DNA from 2 places in the Paenibacillus sp. BT-177 genome. Region 1 is predicted to be linked to the other one. Evidence: riboswitches for the same ligand, from Rfam matches in the RefSeq annotation. Region 1 holds a riboswitch; the other holds the start of a gene.

The links. A riboswitch is a leader RNA that binds a small molecule or an ion and turns the genes downstream of it on or off. The one in region 1 is predicted to bind FMN.
Region 2: it holds a riboswitch for FMN, as region 1 does, so the genes downstream of both, OIU26_RS07880 (DMT family transporter) here and ribE (riboflavin synthase) in region 1, are expected to answer to the same signal.

Annotation. Positions count from the first base shown of each region.
Region 1 is NZ_JAOYTP010000001.1:349,815-360,903, forward strand. It holds gene OIU26_RS01755 (response regulator transcription factor) at 1-250, opposite strand, end outside; gene OIU26_RS01760 (pseudouridine synthase) at 360-1,118, opposite strand; gene OIU26_RS01765 (spore maturation protein) at 1,197-1,727, opposite strand; gene OIU26_RS01770 (nucleoside recognition domain-containing protein) at 1,735-2,478, opposite strand; gene OIU26_RS01775 (D-alanyl-D-alanine carboxypeptidase family protein) at 2,542-3,804, opposite strand; gene OIU26_RS01780 (protein-glutamine gamma-glutamyltransferase) at 4,014-4,736, shown strand; gene ytfJ (GerW family sporulation protein) at 4,828-5,319, opposite strand; gene OIU26_RS01790 (DUF2953 domain-containing protein) at 5,419-6,132, opposite strand; gene scpB (SMC-Scp complex subunit ScpB) at 6,275-6,883, opposite strand; gene OIU26_RS01800 (segregation and condensation protein A) at 6,852-7,646, opposite strand; gene ribH (6,7-dimethyl-8-ribityllumazine synthase) at 7,820-8,284, opposite strand; gene ribB (3,4-dihydroxy-2-butanone-4-phosphate synthase) at 8,315-8,998, opposite strand; gene ribE (riboflavin synthase) at 9,073-9,738, opposite strand; FMN riboswitch at 10,069-10,241, opposite strand; gene OIU26_RS01820 (IDEAL domain-containing protein) at 10,310-10,777, opposite strand; gene OIU26_RS01825 (thiamine pyrophosphate-dependent enzyme) at 10,997-11,089, opposite strand, start outside.
Region 2 is NZ_JAOYTP010000002.1:358,944-370,032, reverse strand. It holds gene OIU26_RS07905 (glycine betaine ABC transporter substrate-binding protein) at 1-2,015, opposite strand, end outside; gene OIU26_RS07900 (quaternary amine ABC transporter ATP-binding protein) at 1,990-3,213, opposite strand; gene OIU26_RS07895 (GbsR/MarR family transcriptional regulator) at 3,728-4,291, shown strand; gene OIU26_RS07890 (carboxylesterase/lipase family protein) at 4,444-5,925, shown strand; gene OIU26_RS07885 (methyl-accepting chemotaxis protein) at 6,189-8,219, opposite strand; gene OIU26_RS07880 (DMT family transporter) at 8,456-9,403, opposite strand; FMN riboswitch at 9,574-9,718, opposite strand; gene OIU26_RS07875 (ABC transporter permease) at 9,844-10,536, opposite strand; gene OIU26_RS07870 (ABC transporter ATP-binding protein) at 10,529-11,089, opposite strand, start outside.

The DNA.
Region 1 (11,089 bases):
CTGTCAGCATAATCACAGGTGTAGATTTGGTTTGGCGCAGCCGTGTACACACTTCAATCCCGTCCATACCCGGAAGCATCACATCGAGCAAAATAATACTGTAATCGCTTGCAGTCGCTTTTTGGAGAGCAATCTCGCCATCCTCAGCTTCTTCAATCTCGTATCCTTCTTTTTCTAGATACATCCGCAGAAGGCGGCGAATGCGTTCTTCATCATCTACAATTAATATGCGGTTGCTTTGTTCTGACATATTCCCAGCCCCTTCGCTAAAAAAAGCATTCTCTCTATTTTACTATTTTCCCGTGCTTGGTCAAACTTTACTCTCATCCAATAGTCTCTTTACGCCAAAAAGGCCGGGGTTATGACCCCCGTCCTGTCCGTTTCTTTTTCGTGTTGTCTGATTTGGCAAGTTGAATGAGACGGTTGATTTCGTCCTTGGTTAGGGGTCTGGTGAGACCACGCTTCAAGTTTTGAAGCAATAGATCCCCAAAAGCAATCCGCTTGAGTCTGATGACTGGGTGCGAAATGGCCTCAAACATCCGTCTTACCTGGCGATTTCTGCCTTCATAAATGGTAATCTGGATCACAGATTCCTTACCGTCCGGATCTACATCCTTATATTCTACCTCGGCCGGTGCAGTAATGCCATCCTCCAGCACGATTCCTTTTTTCAGCTTGTCCAGCTCAGTACCGTGCGGAACACCTTTGACTGTAGCCACATACGTCTTCGGCACATGATGCTTGGGATGGGTGAGCAGATTGGCGAACTCTCCGTCATTAGTAAGCAACAGCAGCCCTTCGGTGTCGTAATCAAGACGTCCGACCGGATATACGCGTTCCTTGACGCCTTTTAGATAGTCAGACACAATTTTGCGACCTTCCGGATCGGAAGCGCTTGTAATGACCCCTTTGGGTTTGTTCATCATCAAATAGATTTTTTTCTCAGTTTTGATCGGGCGTCCCTTTACTGTAATCATATCTTGATCAGGGTCTGCTTTCGTTCCCAGCTCAGTTACGGTAACCCCGTTTACTTCCACACTGCCCGCCTGAATAAGCTCCTCACATTTACGTCTGGAAGCTACACCGGCTTGGGCCAATATTTTCTGCAATCTTTCCATGTTCGCTAATTCACCTCATGCTAATGATACCCATCCATGAGCAAAATCACAACCCCCGTTCAAAAAACGATGCAAAATTCAAAATACAAGCAAACAAATGGCAATAGCCGCCACAAAACCAATCACATCTGAAAATAGTCCCACCTTCAAGGCATATCGTCCATTGCGGATACCTACCGCACCAAAATATACAGTTAATACATACAGCGTCGTATCTGTGCTGCCCTGAATCGTTGAAGCAATCCGACCGATCATGGAATCGGGACCATAAGTGCGAATTAGATCCGTCGTGAACGCAAGTGAACCAGTGCCCGTCAATGGACGGAGCAAACCTAAAGGCAGCACCTCGCCAGGTACGCCCCAGTTTTTAATCCACGGGGTTACCCAGGATATTACATAGTCCAAAGCGCCGGATGCTCGAAAAATGCTAATCGCCACCATCATGCCTACAAGATGAGGAATAATGCTGATGGCGGTAGAAAAGCCGTCTTTGGCTCCATCTACAAAAGAATCGTAGACAGGGACCTTTTTGGCATATGCATATAAAGGAATAAAAGCAAGAATAACCGGGATGGCCCAAGTCGATACGAGGTTAATAAGATTCAGCATGCCTCCCTCATCCTTTCCAAGTGGTGTCCCTGCCCTTGGTAGCTGTGATTCCCGTTCGCGGCACGGCAGTTGAAGATATGGGCGGTACATGTAAAGAAGCCACAGATGTTGGTGCTTGCGAGGTACGTAGCGCCAAGGAGGTCTGGGATGGCGGATTCGCTGGAGGACGGCGGCGCAATTCTCGACTACGATACCAACGATCCGCCGCAATGGCAGCAAAGGTGGCTATTGCGGTCGCCACCAGAGTCGTTCCGACGATTTCTGCTGGGTGTGCGGAATGAAAATTTAGCCGAATGGCGATCAACGTAGTAGGAATAAGCGTAATGCTGGCTGTATTCAGCGCTAGCAGCGTACACATGGCAGGTGTAGCGGTTTGCTTATCTGGATTGAGCGTTTGTAACTCTTGCATCGCTTTGATCCCCATGGGCGTTGCTGCATTCCCCAGTCCGAGCAGATTGGCGCTCATATTGGACAAAATGTAGCCCATAGCGGGATGATTACGCGGAACATCAGGAAAGAGAAAGGCGACCAAAGGAGAAAGCAGCTTAGATATTTTCTGCAAGAGCCCACCGTCTTCAGCCAACCTCATCATGCCCATCCAGAATACCAGCACACTTATCAGTCCAAAGCATACTGTAACACCCGTAGTTGCCCCGTCAAAAGCCGCCTTCGTCACCACCTCTATATTTCCCTGTGCGGCTGCAAATACAAATCCTATACAAATCAAAGCCACCCATATGAGATGAATCATGACTGATTCCCCCTTTTCCCAATGATGTGACACCGCATCTTTATAGCATCAAGCCTACTTGCCTTATGATCTGAACAGATTTTTAAGAATTTCATTCCATTTGCTCGTCCAACCTCGTGGCTGAGTATGGTTTGCAGGAACTTGTGCAGTCGGAGCCTCCTGCTGTGGCTGTACAATAGTTTGAGAAGGCAGCTTACTACCTTTTTCATATACAGGAACAGAACCGATCAATTTACCTTCCAGTAAAAATTCGACCCGTCCTCGTAAACCAAAAGACACGTCAGCTCTATCCGCCGAAGCGGAATTTTTAAACAACACCAGTCTTTTGTGCAATTGAGTCTTCTCACCATCATGTAGAGGATAAGAAAAACTCGCCCCTGTCAAGAGGGGGTAACCATCAATAGGCTGCTGCTTGTCCGTAATCGGAATGAGAGGATAATATCGAAAGCCGTAATCAAGCATACGGGCATGGTCATTCCAATCGTCCCCGTCATTCAAGGTAACTGCAGCGAGCTGGCGCCCCTCACGCGTAGCCGAGCTGACCAGGCAACGAAACGCTTTTTTAGTAAAGCCTGTTTTTACACCGTCAGCTCCCTCATACAGCCGCAGCATTTTGTTTTTATTATGCCATGAATAGTCCCAGGAATCGTTGGGGTTCGGTGCTTTCTTCAGTTCTGTTTTTACGATACGGGCAAAAGTTGGGTTATGCAGCGCATAAGCAGTGAGCCGGGCCATATCGTTGGCTGAGGAATAATGTCCATCGGCATCCAGCCCATGAGGATTAGCAAAATGCGTATGGTTTAGCCCAAGCTGAACCGCCTTGTCATTCATTAAATGGACAAATCCCTCCTCTGTCCCCCCAATATGCTCGGCAATGGCAGAAGCTGCATCATTACCCGAACGGAGCATTAAGCCGTATAGCATATTTTCCAGCGTCATTTGTTCACCCATTTGCAGAAAAAGCGAGGAGCCTTCTTTGGCATACGCCGTTGAACTCACTTTTACTCGGTCCTGCAAGTGTCCATGTTCAATGGCTACAATCGCAGTCATAATTTTGGTTAGGCTAGCTATTCGGAGCTCCCGGTCACCTTCGGCTGAATATATGATCCGTCCTGATGTGACATCAATTAAAGAAGCAGCCTGTGCATGAGTTCCTAACGCGGGCGGTGTTGCTTCTGTTGTCACCGCTCCCAGAACAGGCTGTGGACTCAGCAATGTAAGCGGCAATGACAAAACAAGCATAAGCGCTAGCGGTAAAACAAATGCGCGTGCCTTATTCTTAAAATGGCTGTGGTCCGCATGGATATGTTGTTTTTTTTTAAACATTTGGATTCCTCCGGTTTTGAGCAAGTCTTGTACCATTCTATGTCCAAGCTGTTCAAAGTATGTCCACCTTTATAACAGAAAATTCCTTGTACAGGACAGTCATTAGCCGCTCCTCTTTTGCTTTCTTTCTATGTTAACCAAGCAACTTGCACTCCTGAACACATATAATATTAGTTACTAAACGTTAAATATGAATCGGGGGTTACAACATGCAGCGATTACAGTTTGAAATGATTTTAAGATCGCGGATTGTAGAGTCCGCACAAGCATTGCATCAAAGTGGTGTATCCTTCGCCACTTTTGCTACCGCGCGTTGCAACCCACAATTTTGGGAGTTAACGGAAAAAGGCGGTTTTCGGATCAAAGCAGGTGTCACTCCGGCGCAAGGGATCAGAGATATCTTTATAAACGGTCAACAGTACGCTTTTGAATGTGCAACAGCAATGGTTATTGTGTTGTACAAAGGAGTACTGGATTCCATTCTAGAAAGTGAGTTTAATCAGATTTTTGCAGATATGCTGTTGTATGATTGGCACTATGACAGTGATCTCAGGCTTATACAACAGCAAGGCAGCCATAAAGCGGTTTCTGGGGACATTCTGTATTTTAACAATCCAGATGTGTCGTCCGATGCATTGGAATGGAAGGGAGAAAATGTCGTCAAACTGAAGGAAGATTCTTTCTATGGCCATGGGATTGGCATCTTGCCGGCTCAAGGTATTATTGATTCTCTTAATCGACATCGTCGCCCGGATGCCACGGTATCTGCTTATTTGACGAATGAAGTGATCTACCCTGACTTCGTTTACCTATCCCAGTTCGCACCCGAAGAAAACCGAAAAAATGAACTATCAGTGAATACATTTTATTACCAAGAATTCAGTCACTGTATACATGCTGTCATTGGTGGAAGGCAGTATATTCAGGAATAGAGGCCGAGTTCATACTAAAAAGAAGGTATTCCTAGGCCACGCTCGCCTTGGGGATACCTTCTTGAGAGCACACTTTTAATTTCAATAACTTTTACAAGTAAGCCGGTCCAGATTGACTTTGGTCAGTATTAGCATTTGCAGGTACCTGTGGAGGTGGAGTCTGCATGTTGCTGCCTGAATTCTGGAAGATAGACTGAACCTTATCGATCAGGTATGGTGTGGAGTCGATTATTTTCTCAAACAGATGCGTTTGATTGTCCAGCGGAACGATTTGTGCTCCCTGTTTGCCAACAACTAGAAAGGCAATGGGATGAATAGATACACCACCACCGCTACCGCCACCAAAAGGATGTACTTCCTTCCCACTATGATTACCGGATGCTGAGGAAGTATGGAGCGCCTCTTCATCTACGTTAAAATCACTTCCCCCGGCTGCGAACCCAAATCCTACCTTACTGATTGGCAAAATAACGGAACCATCGGGTGTTTCCACCGCGTCTCCCACAATCGTATTCACGTCTACCATGGCCTTGATGTTCTCCATCGCGGTTTGCATGAGCCCTTGAATCGGATGATCTGACATGTTTTATTCCTCCTCTGCTTATCTCAAGCGTAGACTGCTTTTCTTTCGCTATTGTGCGCAAAGGTTCAGGGAAATATGTATGTCAATCCTCTACACTGTTTATTCCTCACTGCTGGCTTGTTGATTCTCAGGATTTTTAGAAATAACCCGCCTCCATGCCTCTGGTCCTCCCGGAACGCGCCATATACGGAAAGCTAATCTGAGCATGGAAAAGATTAAATAACCGAGTGATATTTTTGCTTCACAGTTCAAGATGGTAGTAAAACGTAGTCGGTCCACCCAATAAGGCACAACAAACACCTTTGGGGTACAATCCATGCGCACAATGCTGGAAGCAAAACCGATCAAGGTCGTTTTTAACCCCCATAACATACCAGTTGAGGTCGCTGTATAAGCTGCGTCAGCCAGACTAATATTGGTAGACCACTCCATTTTGGACACTGTTACATGGGCCAATGTATGTCGCAGCCATCGCTGTAAAGATTGTGTTCCCTTGAGCAAAACCCGTATATCATGTATAAATTGCTTGATTTTTTCGATATCAATATTTCCGCTATCCACAGAAGCATCCGTTTTATGTATGTTTTTATTGCGGTCAAGCCGATAGAGAAGCCCTTTTTTCAAACCTGTTATGAGAATGGCTGGAATATCGTAATCCATTTTGACCAACCCGTATAGAATTCTGATCTCTAGATGCGCCCGATCATCATTGTCATGCTTGGCAATTTCCAGCTTCAATCGAATACGAGAGAGCAGAATAGCCAGTACGATGAATATAACGATGATGATGGCGATACTGATCCATTTCCACACTGGCGAGTCCTCCCTACCCTTTTGCTATAGAATATCATGGCAAAAATAGTATGACCCTTCGGCGGAAAATCATGCATCTTAAAATGCCAAACAGCCAGCCCTCAACAACGTAAGGACTGGCTGTCTTTTGAATTTTATGAACTTAGGATTCCAGATCCGAATCGTTCTCCGCAGACTGGCTGCTCTCCAGACGCTCGAACAATAGCTGTGTCTCTTCTTCCAAATTGTCTGAATCCTCGAACTGCTCCGGTTGCGGTAGATCTTCGAGAGAGCCTAGACCGAAATAATCCAAGAATGATTTCGTCGTTCCATACAATATTGGTCGTCCGATGGCCTCAGCTCGACCTTTCTCTTCAATGAGCTCCTTGTTGACCAGTGTATGTATGGCCCGCTCGGATTTGACACCCCGAATTTCTTCGATTTCAACTCTTGTAATGGGCTGGCGATAGGCCACAATAGCCAGTGTCTCCAAAGCAGCTTGAGACAGTGAGGCACGCGCCGGAGAGTAGGCGAGCTTTTCAAAATAGGGTGCATGTTCGGATAAGGTTGCAAGCTGATAATGGCCAGCAATACGGACAAGCTGCAGGCCTCTTCCTCCCTGCTCCATGTCCTTTTTCATATCCTCCAGACACTTTTCAACCAGCTCTTGCTGCTGCTCTACAATGTCGGCGATCTGCTTGGTGGACAACCCTTCCTCTCCCGCAAGAAACAGCAGCCCCTCAATAATTGATTTCAGCTTCAGATAATCCATTAACCCGTAAATCCCCTCTCCACTCCATTACAATATCATCGAAAAGCTTCTCCTGATAACAGAAGATTTGCTTCATTTTCATCAATTCAAGAATAGCCAAAAAGGTTACAACCACCTCATGCCGATACATGTCCTCATGCATCAGCTTGGAGAACAGCAGCCGTCCTCCAGTCCCCACCATCTCTAACGCCCCGATAACTTGCCGGATACGGTCCTTGACTGAAATTTCGTCCCGATGAACACGGGTTACCGTCGTACGTCGTTCAGCTTTGCGCAATGCACGCTGAAAGGCCGCGACCAAATCACTTGCATGCAGCCCATGCACCGGATTCGCGGGTTCGGTTGGCAAGAATGCGCTCAAATCTTCCGGCTCCTTGCCATAAATCAGACTCCGTTCCCACTCCCGTTCACTCAGGTGGCGAGCAATCCCTTTGTATTTGCGATACTCCACCAGCTTGCGAACCAGTTCCTCGCGTGGATCATAGTCCTCTTCTTCATAATAATCCAAATCGTCATATTCCATCACAGGTGGCTTGGGAAGCAACAATTTACTCTTAATGGATAAGAGCGTCGCCGCCATCACTAGAAACTCGCTTGTAATGTCCAGCTCCAGCTCCTGCATACTGTGCAAAAAAGCCATGTACTGATCAGTAATATCGCTAATCGGGATATCCTGAATGTCGATCTCGGCTTTATCAATCAGATGCAACAGTAGATCCAGCGGACCCTCGAATGTTTCCAGCTTGTAATTTACGACTGTCAATGTGCTTCCCCCTGCCTTACTCCAATCATCATTCAACAATACCTTTCCCCATTAGCACTTATGCTCTACGTTATCAATCCCTCTTTCTGTAGTATATACGTCATCGCCTTGCTTAACAATCCAATCCCTTTTCCACTTTGCAGTATATGCCGTTCTTTCAGCCATTTATATCATTAGAACTGCTTACCGAGATTGGCCATTTCAATCGCAGCCAGCGCAGAATCCCAACCTTTATTACCAGCCTTCGTACCTGCTCGTTCAATAGCCTGCTCAATATTTTCCGTAGTCACTACACCAAAAATAATGGGGACACCCGTTTTCAGACTGCTTGCCGCCACACCCTTGGCCACTTCATTGCAGACGATATCATAGTGTGAAGTAGAGCCACGGATAACCGTGCCAAGCGTAATGACGGCATCATATTTTCCGCTTGCAGCCATTTTTTGTGCAATAAGTGAGATTTCAAATGCACCCGGCACCCATGCTACATCAATTTCATCTTCCTGTGCACCATGTCGTTGAAGTGCGTCAAGCGCACCACTTAACAGTTTGCTTGTAATAAACTCATTAAATCTGCCCACCACAATACCATACTTTAAACCACTTGATACAAGATTACCTTCCAGAAAACGTGCCATGCTTATCAACCTCTCTTTTTTTTTAATTTTTTACAATGACAAACGACGACGGTATTCAATTAAATGTTGAATGCTAATCAGCTTCAATTGATGTCGCTTGGCGATCACGACCAAATCAGGCAAGCGGGCCATTGAGCCATCTTCCTTTATAATTTCGCAAATGACCCCGGCGGGCTTGAAGCCGCTGAGTCGGGCCAGGTCGACAGCCGCTTCAGTATGACCGGCGCGTTGCAAGACCCCACCATCGCGAGCAATTAGCGGGAACATGTGACCAGGTTTGCGGAAATCGCTGCCCGTGATTGCTTCGTCGGCTAAGGCGCGAACAGTCAAAGAGCGCTCGGCCGCTGAAATCCCCGTTGTTGTCTTCATATGATCTACCGATACCGTAAAGGCGGTACCGTGAAAATCTGTGTTTTGCTCTACCATAGGATGCAATTCCAATGCCTCGGCTCTGTGCTGTGTGATCGGCACGCAGACCAACCCGCGACCTTCTGTAATCATGAAGTTGATGACCTCAGGCGATGCTTTCTCAGCCAAAGCGATAAAGTCGCCTTCATTTTCCCGCTGTTCATCATCCACTACAATAACGACTTTGCCGTTCTTTAAATCCTCCAATGCTTCTTCGATGGAATCCAATCGAATCTCTTCGTCATGGTGCAACTCGCCCTGCTCCATGATGTTTGTCGTCGCACTTGTTTGGATGCCTCTATCCATAACCCTCTCCTCCTTATGTCTTATGTCACGAATGCTCCTGAACCAAATTTTCTATCATTCTGTATCAGGCTGTATCAAGCAAAGCCGTGTTTCGCCAAATAGTCCAAACTAAGAGGAGCTTGATCTGCTCTCTTCATCGGTACTGAACCTCTGTAATGTAAAAGCTGCTCCACATATTTGCCCAATATGTCGCATTCAATATTCACAGTGTCTCCCTCACGTTTGGCTTGTAAGGCCGTTTCAGCTAAGGTGTGGGGGATGATGGATACGGCAAAGCTATCTCTCGTACGCTGCGCGACTGTGAGGCTGATACCATCAATTGTAATTGACCCTTTGAGGAGAACATATTTAAATAATGCTTGATCAGAAGGCTCAACTTCGAACACAACTGCATTCTGGTCTGATGTTACTCCGCGAATCGTACCCGTCCCGTCCACATGTCCCTGTACGATATGTCCTCCGAACCTTCCATTCGCCGCCATCGCTCGCTCCAGGTTGACTCGGCTACCGGATCTGAGTTCCCTTAAATTACTGCTGCGAAAAGTCTCTGGCATCACATCAACCTTAAAATCTTTAGTACCAATCTGTATTGCCGTCAGGCAAACCCCATTTACCGAGACACTATCGCCTATTTTCAAATCGCCCAATACCACAGAACCCGAAATCCCCAGCACCATCGCTTCACCGCTTTTGGAAATACTTTGAATGCGACCCACTTCCTCGACCAATCCGGTAAACATACTTTCACTCCTTTCCACTACATTTCAGTTTATCCCTAATTCATCTGCTGTAAGCGCAAATAACCCCCAGTCAGGATTCAATCCGTCATGGGGGTGATGAGAGTCACATATGTAGTATACAAGCGCAGTTCATGTATGTCTTAAAATGACATGAAATCATAGGTTTGCCAAAAGAAAGCATGATCGAAGATACAGCAATTACGCTCAGAACGTTATCAAAAAGAAAGCTTAATCAAAGCTGTCGTCCGATACTGTCCTACAACGAAATAAGCCGTACGCATTTTTACGTATGCTAAAAATTGGCACATGTCACGTCATGCACATGCGCTTCGTATCCTTCTCCCATCCAGACTATACTGTCGGTCCCGGAATTACACCAGGTCCACCTTCTGCTGATTGTTCAGCATCCGGGTCACGGACTAAGCCATGCTGTGTTCGCAGAAGCGATTCACAAACATGCCATCACCGCCGGTGGGGAATTTCGCCCCGCCCCGAAGGATCTTGCTCTTATTTAATTGAATTAACATTAAACTTGTTACGTATATTAGCACCGACTTCAAAAAAAAGCAAGTTATCTAATAGAAGCTCCTGCTTTGGTTTTGACATATTGGCTGGAGAGTTCTTCAAACCAGGTTTTATCATTCATATGAAGTGCCAGATCAATCAGATCGGCCAGTTCGTCGACTCCAAGCTGTGTATCATGGTCAAAGGTAATAACGGCCGAAGCAACAGGTCCTCGCTCTCCCTCAGAACATGCTTCATAATCCAGTCGCACATCCACATGCCCATCAATAAACTCGCATTTTAGAAAATAAATAATTTCACACATTAAAATAGGGCGCACTTGTGTTTCTAACACACAATCCATCACCTTGGCAGAATAATGCTGGTTCGTCAGCGTGAATTTGTGTTCTGTTGCCGCCAGCGATGCTCGTCCAAAATCATCCGTAAACTTGAGTTCCACTGGCGTAATGTTCATAACCTTGGGGATTTGCTTCTTTATAATTTCAATTATTTCAACTGTATTCAGCTTAATCATTACCTGCACCTCATTGCATCTTAAAATTCAGAAGAAAACTTTATAACATGCCTTCTATAGGCCTCCACTCCTATATCGGAAATCATTACCTGTTTTTTTATGCCTCAGTCCATAAACGCAAAAAAAGATTCCTTGCGCAGCAAGCGCAAGGAATCTCAATCGAACTGGTGCCGAAACAGCGGCTAACAATGTTACACGATTATTATGCAAAAAACAGAATTATAACTCCGAAATTTCATGTTTCTTTTTCAGGATAGTCCAGCGACGCTCAATCTCCTGCTCAAAGGTAGCCAGCGTTGCTTCCTCTTTGAG
Region 2 (11,089 bases), on a different contig from region 1:
TCATACTTGTTAAACATCCAGTGAGGAGTCCAACCAGTTACAACGATAGGCTGCTTGGCTTTGATAGCTTTATCCAGTGTAGCGGTCATAGCAGCTCCAGAGCTTTCAAGCAGTTTCCAGTCAGACAATCCATAGTCACTGATAGCTTTAGCAGTCAGCTTCATCAGTCCGGCGCCAGGGTCGGTACCGACAATACGGTAGCCGACCTCCTTGCCAAAGTCCCCAGTAGCGGCGGAAGCCGGAGCCGCTTCGGCTCCGTTCCCCTGCAATTCAGTAATTGATTTAACATTCATGTAAGCTGGAACGACCAACCCGGTTTTAACACCAGTCATATTCGCACCTAGGTCGTCGAGCTTGTCTTTGTATTTAGTCCAGTAATCCGCATGCGTTAACGGCAGCCATGCAGCCGGGGAGGCATCTACATCACCACTAGCGACACCCGTCCACATAGGACCTGCTTCAACTTGCAGTGCGGTTACTTTATAACCCAATTTGTTTTCCATTATATATTTCAGCAAATTCGTACTCGCAATTTCCGAATCCCAAGCTACATAGCTTAGCTTAAAGGTATCGCCATTGACAGTTTGCAGTCCTTGAGTCCATTCCTGAACCTTGTCGGCATGTTTCTCTGCCCAATCCTTGGCAGCTTGCTCTGGACTGGTTCCGCCTTGGATAGCAACCATCATTTCACCCATATCTTCCGCTGTCCATTTGAAACGTTTTAGAAACTCATAAGCAGTAGGAGCATCCTGCTGCAAACCTTTGCGGGCAATCGTATGAATACCCTCAGCTTCACCATAAGACTTTTTAGGGTCTTCCAAATATTTGAGATCATACTTGTTGAACATCCAGTGAGGAGTCCAACCGGTAATAATGATCGGTTTTTTCGCTTTGATGGCTTTGTCCAGTGTGGCCGTCATGGCCGCACCAGAACCCTCGACTAGCTTCCAATCAGACAAATTGTAGTCTTGAATTGCTTTAGCCGTCGACTTCATAATGCCTGCCCCGGCATCAATACCAATAATTTTATAATCAACTTCTGCGCCAATCGGATTGGCAGCATTACCTTTACCAGCAGCGGAATGATCAGTTCCAATAAAATATTGAGATGCGCCAGCGATCAGAATAACTGCTGTAACTGCTGAGGTGATCCATACTTTTTGCTTGCTGGATACACGGCTTTTGCTTTTTTTCGTCGGTTTAAACAGGTTTTGTGTAAAGCGGTCAAGCACAATAGCTAGAACGACCACAGCCAAGCCGGCTTCAAAACCTTTACCAATTTGCAGCTGGGTCACAGCACGATACACAACTGCACCGATGCCTTCCGCACCGATCATGGAAGCAATAACAACCATGGACAGTGACAGCATAATCGTCTGATTAATACCAGCCATTAAGGTAGGCAATGCCAGTGGCAGCTGTACTTTAAACAGCTTTTGCGCCGATGTTGAACCAAATGCATCAGAGGCTTCAACCAGCTCATCCGATACTTGCATAATCCCCAAGTTGGTCATGCGAATGGTTGGGGGGATCGCAAAGATAACTGATGCGATAACACCTGGTACAACACCCAAGCTGAAAAAGGTAACCGCCGGGAGCAAGTACACGAACGCAGGCATCGTCTGCATAAAATCAAGCAAAGGCGTGATAATGCGTGATGCTGATTTACTATATGCACACCAGATTCCGATCGGAATCCCGATAACAATGGATACAAGCGCAGACGTGATGACTAGTCCGAGCGTATTCATCGTTTCGCTCCAATAGCCGAGATTATCAATCAGCAGGAAGCCGATGACAGTAAATAGTGTAAGCTGCACCCGCCCAATCATAAAGGCAATAATTCCGATGATCACGATGAACACCAGAGGGTGCGGAAGCATAAACAAGCCAGAGAAGAAGCCAACTACGGCTTCTATAACCGAAGAAATAACATTAAACAATCCAGCCAGATGAATACCCATCCAGTCTACAATGGATTGAATCCACTCAGCGATTGGCAGTTTCGGTATCATGGGCATTCACCTCCTTTGTAGTAGGTACATCTCCACTTAGTGCACCCAGTAAAGCTCCACGGACGATAACGCCCAGCAATTTCTGCTTGTCATCGACGACAGCCAGTGGCACCTTGGACGAGCTTGTAATTTCAAACAGATCATTAATGACAGTTTCAGCAGTAACCTGCGGTCCGTCAGTGATCAAAATATCTTCAATCTTCAGATTGTTGCGCAGAGCATGAACAGCATCCTCGGCATTAATAACACCCAGTAGCTTTTTGGTGCGATCAATGACGAATAGATTGGAAATCCCACGCTCTCGCATCAATTCCAGAGCTACACGCGGACCGCGGTCCATAGTGATGGTTTCTGGACGAAGCATGACATGAGCAGCCGTCAATACTTTGGACAGATCCACATCCTCGACGAAGCGGGCTACATAAGAGTTAGCTGGTTGGATCATAATTTCTTCCGGTGTACCAATTTGCACGACCACTCCGTCCCGCATCAATGCAATCCGGTCACCAATCCGCAGCGCTTCATCCAGATCATGGGTGATAAAGACAATTGTTTTCTTCATTTTATCTTGAAGCTCCAGCAGCTCATCTTGCATGTCACGACGAATGAGAGGATCCAATGCGCTGAATGCTTCATCCATCAGGAGAACTTCAGGGTCATTCGCGAGTGCCCGTGCTAGACCGACACGCTGCTGCATACCGCCACTTAACTCATCGGGCATCTTATCGCCCCAGTTTTTAAGACCAACCAGTTCCAGCGCTTGTTGTGCCTTTTCCTGGCGTTGTGCTTTATCTACCTTTTGAATTTCAAGACCGTATTCTACATTTTCCAATACAGTCCGATGTGGGAACAGGGCGAACTTTTGAAAAACCATACTGATGGTTTTACGACGAACTTCGCGGAGTTGTTCTTTGTTCATCTTACGGAGATCTTTGCCGTGGACCAGAATTTCACCGGAGGTAGGCTCAATCAAGCGATTTAGCATTCGCACCAAAGTGGACTTGCCGCTACCTGATAACCCCATAATTACGAAAATTTCACCTTGCTTAATTTCCATGTTGGCCTTATTAACACCAACAGTAATCTGTTTTTCTTTGGCCAGCTTTTCCTTGCCCCAGCCTTGCTCCAGGAGCGGAACACCTTGCTCTGCGTGAGGACCAAAGAGTTTGCTGACATTTTTGACTTCCAAAATCGTCATACATACACCTCTTCTTTCTATACTTTGCTTGGTATTAACCCCATGTTGCATGATGGATTGAGTATAAAAATCATAATTCTGTACATCCTGAACGGTTAATGACAAAATTAATTGTAACAGAAGCATTGCTTACATTTCAAACAAAAAAACTGTTCGTAAAGTACGTACAGAAAAAACTGTACAAACTTTCCTTCGATATGCTCCTTCGTTCTTTAGAATGCTCAAACATTCGGAACTTTACAACCGATAGTGCTTTTTTTAAAATAGACAATGAAATATGACCATAAGAAAAAGATTTATGTATATCCATAATTTTAAAAGTTTACTATCATTAGCAATTTTGCGAATTATGATTTTGAACGATCATGCTGTTGTAATATAGACAGAAGCTTTGCTTTTGAAACATTTCATTCCGTATTGAAAGATTTCATATATTGCGTCAAAGCTAATCCTTTACGGGTAAGTCGTTCATACTAGGTTGTGCAAAATGCTCTAAAATTAGGAGGTTGCAAGCATGAGCTTGTACCAGTTAGGTGATGAGCAGCAGGCATCGCTGCAAAAAATTCGCAAACGTGTCATAGAAGCTATAGGTAAAAACATGGACCTATATGGGATCACTCTGTCCGCGGGGCATTTGTACGGTTTGCTTTTTTTTGCGGATAAACCGATGACGCTGGATGAGATGGGCCGTGAAATGGAAATGAGCAAAACGAGCATGAGTACAGGAGTTCGAACGTTGTTGGATCTGAAAATGGTGAACAAGGTATGGAGCAAGGGCTCACGCAAGGACTTGTATGAAGTCGAGTATGATTGGTATCAAACATTTACTGACTTCTTCGCTATTAAGTGGAGAAAAGCAGTAGAAACAAATTTACTCGTACTGCGCAAAGCCATTGATGAACTGGACAAATTGATGGCGCAGGGTGAAGAATACGAGGAATTTAAGGCGATTCTCCAGCAAGACCGTATGAAAATGAAGCAGGCTGTGGCTTATTACAAGTGGCTAGACCGATTGATTGATTCAATGGAAAGCGAAGAAATTTACAAGCTGATTCCGAAAGAAGAGGTTCGGGACTAATCACGATCCGCCCATCCTGTTTACAAAATGCCGGAGCGCAAAAGCGCTTCCGGTATTTTTTGGTTTGGTCCTGCACAAAGGGTATAATAGAGATATGTAAAGATTGATAGTATACCGTTATGTTAAACATACGAGATAAAGGAGGGTTCATGATGGAAAGTAATACAGTACATACTCGTCTAGGTCAATTACGTGGAGAAACAGGGAATGGATATCATGTGTGGAAAGGTATTCCATATGCACAGCCTCCTGTTGGAAAACTACGTTTTCATGGGCCACAGCCTTTGGAGCCTTGGGAGGGTGTACGGACTGCGACGAGTTTCGGACCCATCTGTCCGCAACCCATGCCCTCCGCTGAAAGTATGACTGGAAATCTGGTGGAACCGCCAGAGCAGTCCGAGGATTGCTTGTACCTGAACATTTGGACACCAGCTTCGAAGGCTCCTGAGAAGGGACGTCCGGTGATGGTGTGGATTCATGGTGGTGCCTTTGTCACTGGGTCTGGGATCATCCCTTTATATGATGGGGAACGCATGGCGAAGAATGGCGGTGTTGTTGTAGTTACGGTCAATTATCGGTTAGGGCCGTTAGGATTTTTGCATTTGACTCCAAAGGGAAATGGGCTGACCTCAAATGCCGGACTGTTGGATCAAATCGCTGCACTGAAATGGGTTAGGGATCATATTTCTGCCTTTGGCGGCAACCCGGATGAAGTAACGGTGTTCGGTGAATCGGCAGGCGCGATGAGTATTGCCGCTTTATTGGCGATGCCAGCCGCTGAGGGGCTGTTCCAGCGTGCAATTTTGCAGAGCGGGGCATCGCAGGTGTTGCCAACTGCACAGGCCGAGCAAGTGGCGGCTGTGTATTTACAGCAACTGGGTGTAGACACTCAGCATCCTGAGCGATTGTTTACGTTGCCGACAGATGCGTTGATGCTCGCTATGGCAAAAACACATGAAGTCATCGGACCAGGGATGGCGATGATTTATCAACCCGTTGTAGACGGGGTGACCTTGCCGGATGTACCCCTGTCTGCAATCGCCCAAGGCTCAGCCAAACAGGTATCTGTTATGATTGGAACGAACTTGCATGAGGGGAACTATTTCATTCGCAAAGAATCCCATCTAATGAATAAGCCAACAGCACGTCAGGCATTGGAAATGATGACAGGCATGTCCGACATTGGCGACCTGATAGAACCTTTTCCAGTTACCATTGAGGGACAGGCGCAAATGTTGACCGATCTCATTTTTTGGCGTCCCGCGTTGGCTCTTGCCGCTGCACAGTCGGCGTATGCATCGGTATGGATGTATCGTTTTGATTGGACCCTGCCGGGACATCCTACCTTTGAACAAGCGGTGCACGGTGCAGAAATTGCTTTTGTTTTCGATAATCTGAAGCTGCTGGGCAAGCTGGGATTAGAGATTCAGCCTTCGATGCAGAAGCTTGCTCATGATATGCAGCAGGCATGGATTGCTTTTGCACGTGAAGGGAAGCCCATGCTGCCTGAGACGGCATGGCCGATGTACGACAAGCAACAGCGAGCTACAGCCATTTTTCATCAGAATATTATGGTGGAACATGATCCAGAAGGGGATAGACGCCGCCAACTAACGGGGCAGATGAGCATATAGGTAAATACGAGACATTGTTTCAAGGATTCAACGAAAAAGCCTTCGCCCGTATTTTGTATGCGGACGAAGGCTTTTGTTAGTCAGGATTTTGGAAAATTCGATTCCAGTCGCTCCAAAGTGTAAAGATATTGACGAACTAAACCATTTCGATCTATATCTTGTTCATTGGAAGTCGCTTATTGGATTTTTGAAAAATCCTCTAGTAATTAGATGTACTGCTGCCCATCTTACTAGCATGAAACTGCAACGATGCAATGTGTAGGTTAAATCTTAAATCGCTTAACCAGCTCTTGCAGATCCTGTGCCATGTTGGACAACTCTTGTGAGGAAGATGCGATTTCCTCCATGGCTGCCATCTGCTCTTGAGCGGCAGCGGAGGTTGTCTGCGAACTGTCCGCCGAATTGCGGGATAGGCTTGCCAAATGGGTAACAGTGGCGGAAACCTCCTCTGTACTTGCTGAGATTTGTTCAGCAGCAGCGGACACACTTTGAATTTGTTCCACGATATGAGAAGTAGAGCGTTCAATATTTGTAAATGCACCTTCTGCATCTTGGCTAATTCGTAATCCTTCACCCACCTGATTACGAACATTGCCATTCATCGTGGCGGTAGAGCGTTGAATCAAATCGAGCATCTGCGTAATGATCTGACTGATGGAATCAGCGCTTTCCTTGGACTGTTCCGACAGTTTGCGTACCTCTATAGCGACTACGGCAAATCCACGCCCAGCTTCGCCTGCTCTGGAGGCTTCAATAGATGCGTTCAGGGACAACAAATTAGTTTGCTTGGCAATGGCAGCTATAGCCGCATTCATTTGCTTCGCATCGTCCGAGAGTTGGGATAGCTCATCCATCAGACTAGCCGTTTGGCTTACAGCTTCCAGAATGCGGTCCATCTGTGTCCGCACATGGCTAATCATTTGACTGCCTTGAGCTACGTCTTGCTCGGTTTCTCCTGCTGAATCCACGATAGAGCTAGCCGATTCAGCAATCGTGCTGACACCCTTCGCCATTTCTTCAACGGCATTGGCGGTTTGCTCGGATGCTTCGGCGCTGGTCGCTGCATTTTCCGCGGATTCCATAACCGTTTCCGCTACATGTTGTACGGACTCCGTCGTTTGCTCTGTGCTCTCCTTGATTATCAGGGAAGAGGATGCAAGTCGGGAGGACGTTTGGTTGACCTCGGAGACCATCGAATGCAAGGAATGTGTCATCTGGTCAAAATTCTGTGCCAGCTCGCCGAACTCGTCCTTCCTAGACAGATTTACACGTTCGGTCAGATTTCCATCACGGACGATCCGTGTTCCTGCTTGCAGCTTCTTGAGAGGGATCAGGAATGAGCGGATCATCAGCACTATGATGATCGCAGCGGCCAGTATGGAAATAACAATTACAATCAGGCTTTGCCTCAGAATCGGTTGGGCTGCATCACTGTAATCCTCCAGATCCGATAATGCAACAATATTCCATCCAGTGAGAGGGTCCTTAAGTGTAAAGGCCAGCACATCCCGATTCATAAATTTAATTTGCGACACGGAAGGAGTATCATTTTCTCCGGTTGCCGCCACTTTGGGAAGTCCCTCCATAGTGTCAGCCGGTTTTTTGCCAGTCTTGTCAAAGGCTGTTCCAGCTCCAGATACAACCTTATGATCAGAATCAACAATGATGAGTCCTCCGCGTTCGCCTATCTTAACAGACTGCAGACTGTCCCCCATCTTGTCCAGATTCAAAGCCAATGCAACAGCCCCTTCACCGTTCTTCAGCGTTGCCGATACATTAACTACTAGGTTCCCTGTCGTAACGCTGGCAACTGGAACACCGACAAATATGTTACCCTTATGTAGCATCGCATTTTTGTACCATTTTCTCTCCCTAGGATCATAATCAGCCTCCTTTTTTAGCGGAGAACGGATATATTCTCCTTTCGCATTGCCAAGGAGCGCGGCATCTAACTCAGGATGAGCTTTGACGATGTCATCCAATTTTTTCTGAAGGGCTTCTTGATCGGAACCAATGGAATCAGCTTGGATTTCACTGGTAAGGACGTCCACGTCCTTCATGATCGGGGATACATACTGATTGACATTGCTTTGGATCAGATACAGATTCGTGTATACCGAATTAGCCATTTGCTGACTGAGCTGTGTCGTAGCCCCCTGATAAGAAAAGTATCCAATAAGTAAGCTCGGAATCAATAACACAGCCAAAAAAGAAATGATTAATTTTGTCCTCATTAAATAAAACTGCTTGAGAAACCTGTTCCACCACGGAACTGTTTGTTTTTCTTTAGTCATGTTTTTTCTCCTCTGTGTCTGATGGTCACTACATTGTTTTATTCGACAGAAATCGACTAATTTTATAGATGTAATCTTAAAAAATGATGAATCAAGGCATGTTTTAGGTACATTTTTTAAAAAATAGTTCTTAAGGGCTAATCACGGTATGAATATGCATACATAAAAAGCCAAATCGGAGATGCAAAAGCATCTTCACGATTTGGCTTGGGTGAGCATGAAAGGGGGTCATGCTATTAATTTTTTTGCTGACGAGAAATCATAAAGAGTGTAACCCAGATAAGCATAAAACCAGTCAATTGCGCTACGGTAACGATTTGTTGGAAAGCGATCCAGTTAATCACGACACCTACCATAGGAAAGCTCAATTCTGCCATCGTAGCATAAGAAGCTTTGGTTGTACTTAAGCCTTTGTAATACAGTAATAAGCTGAGAAGACCCGGAAGCAATGCCTGCAGCAGCAAGTTGATAATTACAGCTGCGCCCGCCCATGTACCTGTAGGCATATTCCACGGAGCATGCTCCACAGAGGTGAGAACAATGAGCAGAGGGAGCGCCACCATGAAGCGAAGGGAGGTTACAGTTTCATATTTCATCGAACGGAGCAAGTAGCTGCCCATAACGGTCGAACCGCCCCACAGAATCGCTGCACCCAGTGCAAGCAGACTACCAACTTGAACAAAATCATGAACATGTCCAAAGGGAAGTGACCAACCGAAAGTCAGAAGATACGTCCCGAACAGAGCGATGACAATTAATATTCCAAAATGACGCGGTAACATTTCCTTCAATACAACGCGGGCCAGAATAATAGCAACCAAAGGTTGAAGCTTCTGAAGTAAAAGTACGGCATTCAGATCACCGTTGCTGAGCGCCATGGTGAAAATCACACTGGCCAGTGCCGAGCCACCCCATGAGACAAACAAAATAGCGAAAACCTGACGAAATCGTATCGTTTTGAGTTCCTCGCGATGCTTCCACAGCATCGGCGTCAGAGCGATAAAGAGTAGCGCATGCTCCATCAGTACGATTTGTGCTGAGGTAAATGATTTTAACAAAATAATACGAAACAGCGGGTCTGCGCCCCACAAGGCCGCTCCAATCGCGACTAGCCAAAAACCGCTTTTCATGTGGGAGCTACGATCAAAATCCTTGGATGTTAGTACAGTTGATGATTGACTCATACTTATTTAGCTCCTTGCGAATACAGGACCGGTGGCACAAAAACCCCCGTCCATGGCGAAGGCCATGCAAGACGGGGGTTGATCAAATAAACTTGCCGTTTGATGCAAGTTAAATGAAGTCACTGCACAACCATAATGCAGTATTCATCAACTTTGCGGCATGTTCATATTTCGATCTTCTTCCATCCGGACTTTACCGTCGGCTTTGGCATCTCACCAAATCAGTCCGTATCCTGTTGCCGGATACAGAGTCGCGGGCTTAGCTCCATGAGCCATACCGCCGGTTGGGAATCTCACCCTACCCCGAAGATCCTTATTCCGTTTTTTAATTTCTCCTATAGGATATACCTGTTTTTGAATGAAGTCCAGTGAAAAATGTGTGTATATCAAGCAAGGATTTTCATCTTTTTATGAAAGCGTTCTATGTTTAATCCTGATTACTAGGCAATATCCTTATACTCAATGCGCCGAATGGCTGCATAAGCCACAAGCATTCCCAGCACAGAAAAGCTGATTTGCACGGGAGCAATGGAGCTAAGGGTAGCACCGTTATTATTGGAGAAAAGTAATGCTACAATCAGAATCGAGGTCACAATAGTCGTGGGTACAGAGTATCTTCGCATTCCCATATACAGTGGAACCAATCCCATAAAACTGGCGGCAACGGCATTGATTAGCGTGCGCGCTGATTGCTCGGCTAGTATAGAAAGAGTGAGCTTATCCGGTACAATTATGACAAACTGGTTGAGCAAATGGATCGCAGCCGTAATGATGATTTCCGAGATTACAATAGACAAGAATGTAAACAGAAGCACAATCAAGAGCTTGGCGATCATTAGCTTTTGACGATGAATCGGATACATGAACAAGATTGTAATCGATTTGGATTTAAATTCTCCTACGATAAAACGGCACAGTAGAACGGAGGCAAATACAATAAACGTTGCCCTCACCATATTGTCCATAAGATCGAGAAGCTGAGCGTACTGTGTAAATTCGGGTACTCCTTCATTTTGGCTGTCCAGCGCAATAATACAGAGCAACCCCAAAATGCAGGCGTTGGCGATCAGTGCTGAACGGATATAACCCACCAGATGAAGCTTCTTCATCTCCAACTGTATTAATTTAAGCATGCTGGTGATCACCTCCATGTAACAGACGTAAAAAGTAGTCTTCCAGCGTACTGCTTTTTTGATGAATGGAATCGACCTCTACATCATTTAAAATGAGCGTTTTCGTAATTTGCTTCTGCGGTACACTAAGATCGTAAATACGTATACTCTGTTCACTGAGTACCTTTATATTATTCAGACTCAGATGATGGGAGAGGATATAGGCTGCTTTTTTACAATCGTTGGTAATAAATTCGATATATTCCGTATTGGTATCCCGTACCTGTTCCATCGAAACTTCCTCAATCAGCCGTCCGTGATTAATCACGCCTATTGTATCTGCAATCTGCTCAATTTCCGCTAATAAATGACTGGACACGAGCAGCGTCATCCCATATTCCTTGCATAGCATATGGAATAACTGCCGAATTTCCTTGATTCCCACCGGGTCCAGACCATTAATCGGTTCATCCAAAATGAGTAGCTCCGGCTTGGTCGCAATGGCTCGGGCAATCCCGAGACGCTGCTTCATTCCGAGTGAAAAGTCTTTTACCGGTTTGTCACCCGCATTCCG